Regions from separate parts of the Gracilibacillus sp. JCM 18966 genome, predicted to be linked through region 1. Evidence: a T-box and tRNA genes for the amino acid it is inferred to sense, from the RefSeq annotation. Region 1 holds a T-box; the other holds one or more tRNA genes.
What was found. The T-box of region 1 lies ahead of leuS (leucine--tRNA ligase). A T-box ahead of a tRNA ligase gene usually reads a tRNA of that ligase, here a tRNA-Leu.
Positions count from the first base shown of each region.

Region 2: it encodes a tRNA-Leu, which carries the amino acid that the T-box ahead of leuS (leucine--tRNA ligase) is inferred to sense. The anticodon was not compared.

Region 1 is NZ_AP043883.1:2,677,234-2,681,649, reverse strand. It holds gene leuS (leucine--tRNA ligase) at 1-1,994, opposite strand, end outside; T-box leader at 2,063-2,273, opposite strand; gene rlmN (dual-specificity RNA methyltransferase RlmN) at 2,351-3,427, opposite strand; gene ACZ5N5_RS12800 (tellurite resistance/C4-dicarboxylate transporter family protein) at 3,504-4,416, opposite strand, start outside.
Region 2 is NZ_AP043883.1:986,248-990,663, forward strand. It holds rRNA gene ACZ5N5_RS04620 (23S ribosomal RNA) at 1-228, opposite strand, end outside; rRNA gene ACZ5N5_RS04625 (16S ribosomal RNA) at 500-2,061, opposite strand; tRNA gene ACZ5N5_RS04630 (tRNA-Ala) at 2,165-2,240, opposite strand; tRNA gene ACZ5N5_RS04635 (tRNA-Pro) at 2,257-2,333, opposite strand; tRNA gene ACZ5N5_RS04640 (tRNA-Arg) at 2,338-2,414, opposite strand; tRNA gene ACZ5N5_RS04645 (tRNA-Leu) at 2,419-2,507, opposite strand; tRNA gene ACZ5N5_RS04650 (tRNA-Gly) at 2,558-2,632, opposite strand; tRNA gene ACZ5N5_RS04655 (tRNA-Leu) at 2,649-2,733, opposite strand; tRNA gene ACZ5N5_RS04660 (tRNA-Lys) at 2,741-2,816, opposite strand; tRNA gene ACZ5N5_RS04665 (tRNA-Thr) at 2,821-2,896, opposite strand; tRNA gene ACZ5N5_RS04670 (tRNA-Val) at 2,903-2,978, opposite strand; rRNA gene rrf (5S ribosomal RNA) at 2,986-3,102, opposite strand; rRNA gene ACZ5N5_RS04680 (23S ribosomal RNA) at 3,228-4,416, opposite strand, start outside.

The DNA of each region.
Region 1 (4,416 bases):
ACTACTTTTACTGTTTCATGATAAACTTTTTCCAATTCTTGAGATTCTTTATCATCAGAGATTTTACCCGAAAGCTTTTCATCATCTGTTACAAAAAGACGCCACACTCTATCTAAAAATCTTCTTGCTCCATCCAGCCCGTTAGTTGACCATGCTACGGAAGCATCTAAAGGACCCATAAACATTTCATATAACCGAAGTGTGTCTGCTCCATGGCTTTTAACGATTTCATCAGGATTCACTACATTCCCTTTTGACTTACTCATTTTTTCATTATTCTCGCCTAGGATCATTCCTTGATTATATAATTTTTGGAATGGTTCTTTTGTTGGGACTACACCTATATCATACAAAAATTTATGCCAAAAGCGTGCATATAATAAGTGAAGTACCGCGTGTTCTGCACCGCCAATATAAACATCTACTGGCAGCCATTCATTTAGCAATCGTCGATCCGCTAATTGTTTAGAATTCTGTGGATCAATATATCTTAAGAAGTACCAACAGCTTCCAGCCCATTGAGGCATAGTATTTGTTTCACGACGACCCTTTTTGCAAGTCTTTTCGTCCACGACATTTACCCAGTCATCCATATTAGCCAATGGTGATTCTCCCGTTCCCGACGGTTTTATTTCCTCTGTTTTTGGTAAAACCAATGGTAATTCTTCTTCAGGGACTGCCGACATCGTGCCATCTTCCCAATGTATAATCGGAATAGGTTCACCCCAGTACCGTTGACGACTAAATAACCAGTCGCGTAATCGGTAGGTTACCTTTCTTTCCCCTTTATTATGATCTACCAACCATTTAATCGCTTGTTCTATTCCATCTTGCTTGTTTAAGCCATTTAAGAAATCTGAATTAATATGAGGGCCATCTCCTGTAAAGGCTTCTTTTTCAATATCCCCACCTTCTAATACAGGTACAATCTTCAAGCCAAACTTTTTCGCAAATTCATAGTCTCTTTCATCATGTGCAGGCACAGCCATAATAGCTCCTGTACCATATGACATTAATACATAATCTGCAATCCAAATTGGAAGCTTTTCCCCATTAATAGGGTTAACGGCATATGCTCCCGTAAATACACCTGTTTTATCTTTAGCAAGATCTGTTCGTTCTAAGTCACTTTTAGCTTTCACTTGATTAATATATTGTGCAACTGCTTCTTTTTCTGTTTGTGAAACGATCTTACTTACAAGTGGATGTTCTGGAGATAGCACGGCATAGGTCGCACCAAATAAAGTATCAGGCCGTGTTGTAAAAACAGTGAAGGTCTCTTCAAAGCCTTCCACCTCAAAGATTACTTCAGCCCCCTCAGAACGTCCGATCCAGTTTCTTTGCATATCTTTAATACTCTCAGGCCAATCTAACTCTTCTAAATCTTCTATAAGTCTGTCGGCATATGCAGTAATTTTTAACATCCATTGTTTCATTGGCTTCCGTTCCACTGGATGTCCACCGCGTTCACTTTTCCCATCAATAACCTCTTCATTAGCTAACACAGTACCTAGAGCTGGACACCAATTGACAGGTACTTCATCAATATAGGCTAACCCTTTCTCATAAAGCTTTAGAAAAATCCATTGGGTCCATTTATAGTAATTTGGATCGGTTGTCTTTACCTCTCGGTCCCAATCATAGGAAAAGCCTAGTTCTTGAATTTGACGACGGAAATTATTGATGTTTTGCTCTGTAAAAACTGCAGGGTCGTTACCTGTATCCAATGCATATTGTTCTGCAGGAAGACCGAAAGCATCCCAACCAATTGGATGTAACACCTCGTAGCCTTGCATTCTTTTCATTCTTGACAAAATATCTGTTGCGGTATACCCTTCTGGATGCCCCACGTGAAGTCCCGCTCCAGATGGGTATGGAAACATGTCTAATGCATAGAACTTTTCTTTATCGGAATGGGTATCAGTCGCAAAAGTCTTATTATTAATCCAATAATCACGCCATTTTTTTTCTATTTTTAAATGCTCAAATGACATTTTATTCCCTCCTTATTAACAACAAACGAACATTTGTTCTTAAACACAAAAAAACTCTCCTATCCCAGCTATGGGACGAGAGAGATTCCCGCGGTACCACCCAACATTAGTGTTAGTATTTTACACTCACTTTATTTCCTTAACGCGGATTACGACAAAAGCTACTGCTTCACTTTTGTAACATTTGAGGTGAGTTCGTAAAGATTAGTAATGACTTTCACCAAACGCCATCTCTCTTGAACTAATTGCTTTATTACTATTCCTCTTCATCGTTTTTTTACTTTAATTGTTGATTACTTTCTGATAGTTTAATGAAATGTCTTTCTTTTGTCAAGAAGTCCCGTGCCTTTGGGCTTTCATTGGGATACCTTTTGCTTATCTTTTTTAATCTGTTTACTTCTTAATTGTCCACAAGCAGCATCAATATCTGTACCATGCTCGACACGCACACCACAATTTATCCCATTTTCAAGTAATACTTGATAAAAATCAAGAATTGCCTTTTTCTCACTTCTATTATATTGATTATGCTCGTCTACTGGATTATAAGGAATAAGATTGACGTAAGATAAATGTCTTTTATCCTTTAATAGCTGGACTAATTGCTTCGCCTCTCCTACATGATCATTTACATCCCTTAGCAAGATATATTCAAATGTAATTCTTCGATTGGTCTTTTCTAGATAATAATCAATTGCAGGCATCAATTTTTCTAAAGGAAATGCTTTATTTATTTTCATTATTTTAGTTCTTAGCTCATTGTTTGGCGCATGTAGAGATAATGCCAAGTTGACTTGAATATTCTCATCAGCAAAATCATATATCCTTTTTGCTAAACCACTTGTAGACACGGTTATGTGTCTTGCACCTATTGAGAGGCCACTTTTGTCATTTACGATCCTTAAAAAGCTCATTGTATTATCATAATTATCAAAAGGTTCCCCTATTCCCATCACAACAATATGACTCACTCTCTCGTCTTTCCCACGCTGATCTAAATGTTTCTGAACCTTCATAATTTGTTCAACTATTTCACCTGCATTTAAATCGCGATCCTTCGTCAGCAAACCGCTCGCACAAAAGGAGCAACCAATATTACAACCTACTTGTGTGGTAACACAAACGGAATAACCATAATTAAACTTCATCAGAACTGTTTCTATAAGATTCCCATCCTGCATTTTAAACAAAAATTTGATCGTACCATCCTTTGATTCCTGTTTAATTTCTTCCGTCAATGTTCCAAGGATAAAGTGTTCCTCTAATAGTGAAAGACAATCTTTATTTAAATTGTACATGGCTGAAAAAGTATCCACTCTTTTTTTGTATAACCAATCCCAAACTTGCTTCGCTCTAAATTTCTTTTGTCCATGTTCGAGTAACCAACTAGTCAATTCATCAAAGGTTAATGAATAGATGGAAACTTTGTTCATTATAAATACCTCATTTCAATTTTCCGATTCATTACATCCCTTTATCATAATTGGTATAAGGCAATAAATCAAGTTTTCATTTATCCTTCAGAAGGATGTCACGAACTAAATGGATAACCATTAAAATAATACCTAATAGCCAAATTAAGAAGGCTGGATAAATAAAAAATGTAGAGATGTTAGCTAAAAAAGGAATTTCTAGCGCCTTTGATAATTTAAAGGTGGCTATTGTATACATTGCAACAGGGAAAACCATCCCCCACATTTGCTGGTCATAGTTAAGCGGAAATTTATGTATGATATAGCGCCAATACATTAGAATGACTAATAACGGAATCCACCATGTTCCTGTTACCCAGAAAAAAAGAGTGAATCCTTTCACAAATGGAATGAATTGTTGGATCAAAAGTGATTGCTGTGAATTCAGAATAATTAGGGAACCAGCTAAAGTAGTTATCGCGACCGCACCCATATTAATCCAATAAGGTGGAGTATAGGAAGAATATTTAAGATGCAGAAAAGTAAATCGATAAAAGATTAAGGTTATAATACTTAAATACAACATACAACCTAACAAATACATAGATAATGAAACAAAGAATATAAACTCTGCCCACTGCTCATCCCGAATCGAGGACACAAGTAGTGTCCCGACAACAGAGATCGACTGTGTTGCCACAGCTGCAATTAACCATGCTCCGTTAATCCCCTCCGCTAAGCTCGGCTTATCCTCTTGAATCGTAATGGCTGTAAAAAATGTATACATAATGGCAGTCCATAAAATAATGGAGATCAACCATAAGATTAATGCCAGGTTAGTTTTGTTTACGAAAAAAAGAAGCTCTGTTGCATAAACATTAATACCTGCAACAATCGTAAAAAAACCAGGCCCTCTTAAGTGACTTGTTAAATCTTCCTTCACATATGAAAAGAAAAATAAAAACCGAATCGTAACAACAATCGCTAGAGTAATAATAAAAAGAGTATTG
Region 2 (4,416 bases), 1.7 Mb from region 1:
TGCTTTCTCTTCCTCCGGGTAATGAGATGTTTCAGTTCCCCGGGTCTGCCTCCTCTATCCTATGGATTCAGATAGAGGTTCTACTCCATGACGAGTAGAGGGTTTCCCCATTCGGAAATTCTCGGATCAATGCTTACGTACAGCTCCCCGAGACATATCGGTGTTTGTCCCGTCCTTCTTCGGCTCCTAGTGCCAAGGCATCCACCGTGCGCCCTTTTTCACTTAACTATACTCATGCTTCAGATGAAAAAGTCGTTGGTTTTTATTTGATGTCTTGTCATCAGTTTCGTGTTGGCTTCTTTTGGTGCCTTCACGTCCTGATTTCTTCTTATCTAGTTTTCAAGGTACAGCTTCCACACGAGGTGGTGACTTCTGTGTTCGTCACAGGACGTGACGGGTTTTAACAGAAGATCCTCTGAGCATCAATCGCTCAAAACTGAACCAAACAACCAAGTACAATCTATGATTCACATCGTAAATCATTTCCTTATATCCTTAGAAAGGAGGTGATCCAGCCGCACCTTCCGATACGGCTACCTTGTTACGACTTCACCCCAATCATTGGCCCCACCTTCGGCGGCTGGCTCCAAAGGTTACCCCACCGACTTCGGGTGTTGCCAACTCTCGTGGTGTGACGGGCGGTGTGTACAAGGCCCGGGAACGTATTCACCGCGGCATGCTGATCCGCGATTACTAGCGATTCCGGCTTCATGTAGGCGAGTTGCAGCCTACAATCCGAACTGAGAATGGTTTTATGGGATTGGCTTCACCTCACGGCTTCGCTGCCCTTTGTACCATCCATTGTAGCACGTGTGTAGCCCAGGTCATAAGGGGCATGATGATTTGACGTCATCCCCACCTTCCTCCGGTTTGTCACCGGCAGTCACCTTAGAGTGCCCAACTCAATGCTGGCAACTAAGATCAAGGGTTGCGCTCGTTGCGGGACTTAACCCAACATCTCACGACACGAGCTGACGACAACCATGCACCACCTGTCATTCGGTCCCCGAAGGGAACTCCCTATCTCTAGGGACATCCGAAGATGTCAAGACCTGGTAAGGTTCTTCGCGTTGCTTCGAATTAAACCACATGCTCCACCGCTTGTGCGGGCCCCCGTCAATTCTTTTGAGTTTCAGCCTTGCGGCCGTACTCCCCAGGCGGAGTGCTTAATGCGTTAACTGCAGCACTAAGGGGCGGAAACCCCCTAACACCTAGCACTCATCGTTTACGGCGTGGACTACCAGGGTATCTAATCCTGTTCGCTCCCCACGCTTTCGCACCTCAGCGTCAGTTACAGACCAGAGAGCCGCCTTCGCCACTGGTGTTCCTCCACATCTCTACGCATTTCACCGCTACACGTGGAATTCCGCTCTCCTCTTCTGTACTCAAGTTCCCCAGTTTCCAATGACCGCTTGCGGTTGAGCCGCAAGATTTCACATCAGACTTAAGAAACCGCCTACGCGCGCTTTACGCCCAATAATTCCGGACAACGCTTGCCCCCTACGTATTACCGCGGCTGCTGGCACGTAGTTAGCCGGGGCTTCCTCGATAGGTACCGTCAAGGTACCGCCCTATTCGAACGGTACTTGTTCTTCCCTAACAACAGAACTTTACGATCCGAAAACCTTCTTCGTTCACGCGGCGTTGCTCCGTCAGACTTTCGTCCATTGCGGAAGATTCCCTACTGCTGCCTCCCGTAGGAGTCTGGGCCGTGTCTCAGTCCCAGTGTGGCCGATCACCCTCTCAGGTCGGCTATGCATCGTTGCCTTGGTGAGCCGTTACCTCACCAACTAGCTAATGCACCGCGGGCCCATCTGTAAGTGGTAGCTTGCGCCACCTTTCCACTTCGGTTCCTATGAACCAAAGTACTATCCGGTATTAGCCCCGGTTTCCCGGAGTTATCCCAGTCTTACAGGCAGGTTGCCCACGTGTTACTCACCCGTCCGCCGCTCGTTCCACTCACGTCCTCCCGAAGGATTCAGTCAGCTTCCCGCGCTCGACTTGCATGTATTAGGCACGCCGCCAGCGTTCGTCCTGAGCCAAGATCAAACTCTCCATAAAATAGATGCACCGAAGTGCTTGTGTTGATCAAGCTCGCTTAAAGCTAGCATGTTCTTACTTTTTGTACTGGTTGTTTTGTTCAGTTTTCAATGATCAATAAAAATGGTGGAGCCTAGCGGGATCGAACCGCTGACCTCCTGCGTGCAAAGCAGGCGCTCTCCCAGCTGAGCTAAGGCCCCACATAAAAAATGAAGATGGTCGGGAAGACAGGATTTGAACCTGCGACCCCTTGGTCCCAAACCAAGTGCTCTACCAAGCTGAGCTACTTCCCGGAAATGGCGCGCCCGAGAGGAGTCGAACCCCTAACCTTTTGATCCGTAGTCAAACGCTCTATCCAATTGAGCTACGGGCGCTAAGTGGTGCCGAGGGCCGGACTCGAACCGGCACGGTGGAAACCCACCGCAGGATTTTAAGTCCTGTGCGTCTGCCAATTCCGCCACCCCGGCATGGGATAATACCAATCTAATCATCTGGCAAACAAAATGATTAAATCTACTGGAGCGGAAGACGGGATTCGAACCCGCGACCCCCACCTTGGCAAGGTGGTGTTCTACCACTGAACTACTTCCGCAATATATTTATTAATATGGTGCGGGTGGAGGGACTTGAACCCCCACGTCGAGAGACACTAGATCCTAAGTCTAGCGCGTCTGCCAATTCCGCCACACCCGCATTAAAATGGTGAGCCATGGAGGATTCGAACCTCCGACCCTCTGATTAAAAGTCAGATGCTCTACCAACTGAGCTAATGGCTCTAAATGGTGCCGGCCAGAGGACTTGAACCCCCAACCTACTGATTACAAGTCAGTTGCTCTACCAATTGAGCTAGACCGGCATAACATGGTGGAGGATGCAGGGCTCGAACCTGCGACCCCTTGCTTGTAAGGCAAGTGCTCTCCCAGCTGAGCTAATCCTCCTATGTATGCCTGGCAGCGTCCTACTCTTGCAGGGGCGTGAGCCCCAACTACCATGGGCGCTGGAGAGCTTAACTACTGTGTTCGGTATGGGAACAGGTGTGACCTCTCCGCTATCGCCACCAGACTCGTTTTTTCAAGGACAAGATACATTATAACGCATTTCTCACAACAAATGCAAGAGTTTTTTAAAAATACCTTGAAAACTAGATAAGAAGTAGACAAACCATTGGTTTTTCATCCAAAGAACGTATAGATAAGTCCTCGATCGATTAGTATTCGTCAGCTCCACATGTCACCATGCTTCCACCTCGAACCTATCTACCTCATCGTCTCTGAGGGATCTTACTCACTTAAAGTGTGGGGAAGTCTCATCTTGAGGGGGGCTTCATGCTTAGATGCTTTCAGCACTTATCCCTTCCACACGTAGCTACCCAGCGATGCTCCTGGCGGAACAACTGGTGCACCAGCGGTGTGTCCATCCCGGTCCTCTCGTACTAAGGACAGCTCCTCTCAAACTTCCAGGCGCCCACGACGGATAGGGACCGAACTGTCTCACGACGTTCTGAACCCAGCTCGCGTACCGCTTTAATGGGCGAACAGCCCAACCCTTGGGACCGACTACAGCCCCAGGATGCGATGAGCCGACATCGAGGTGCCAAACCTCCCCGTCGATGTGGACTCTTGGGGGAGATAAGCCTGTTATCCCCGGGGTAGCTTTTATCCGTTGAGCGACGGCCCTTCCATTCGGTACCGCCGGATCACTAAGCCCGACTTTCGTCCCTGCTCGACTTGTAGGTCTCGCAGTCAAGCTCCCTTCTGCCTTTACACTCTTCGAATGATTTCCAACCATTCTGAGGGAACCTTTGGGCGCCTCCGTTACTCTTTAGGAGGCGACCGCCCCAGTCAAACTGCCCACCTGACACTGTCTCCGAACCGGATCACGGTTCTGGGTTAGAAGGTTCATACAGCCAGGGTGGTATCCCACCGGCGCCTCCACGTAAGCTAGCGCTCACGTTTCCAAGGCTCCCACCTATCCTGTACAAGCTGTACAAACATTCCATATCAGGCTACAGTAAAGCTCCACGGGGTCTTTCCGTCCTGTCGCGGGTAATGCGCATCTTCACGCATAGTATAATTTCACCGGGTCTCTCGTTGAGACAGTGCCCAAGTCGTTGCACCTTTCGTGCGGGTCGGAACTTACCCGACAAGGAATTTCGCTACCTTAGGACCGTTATAGTTACGGCCGCCGTTTACTGGGGCTTCAGTTCAACGCTTCGCTAATGCTAACGCATCCCCTTAACCTTCCAGCACCGGGCAGGTGTCAGCCCCTATACTTCGCCTTTCGGCTTCGCAGAGACCTGTGTTTTTGCTAAACAGTCGCTTGGGCCTTTTCACTGCGGCTTACTCGTAAGTAAGCACCCCTTCTCCCGAAGTTACG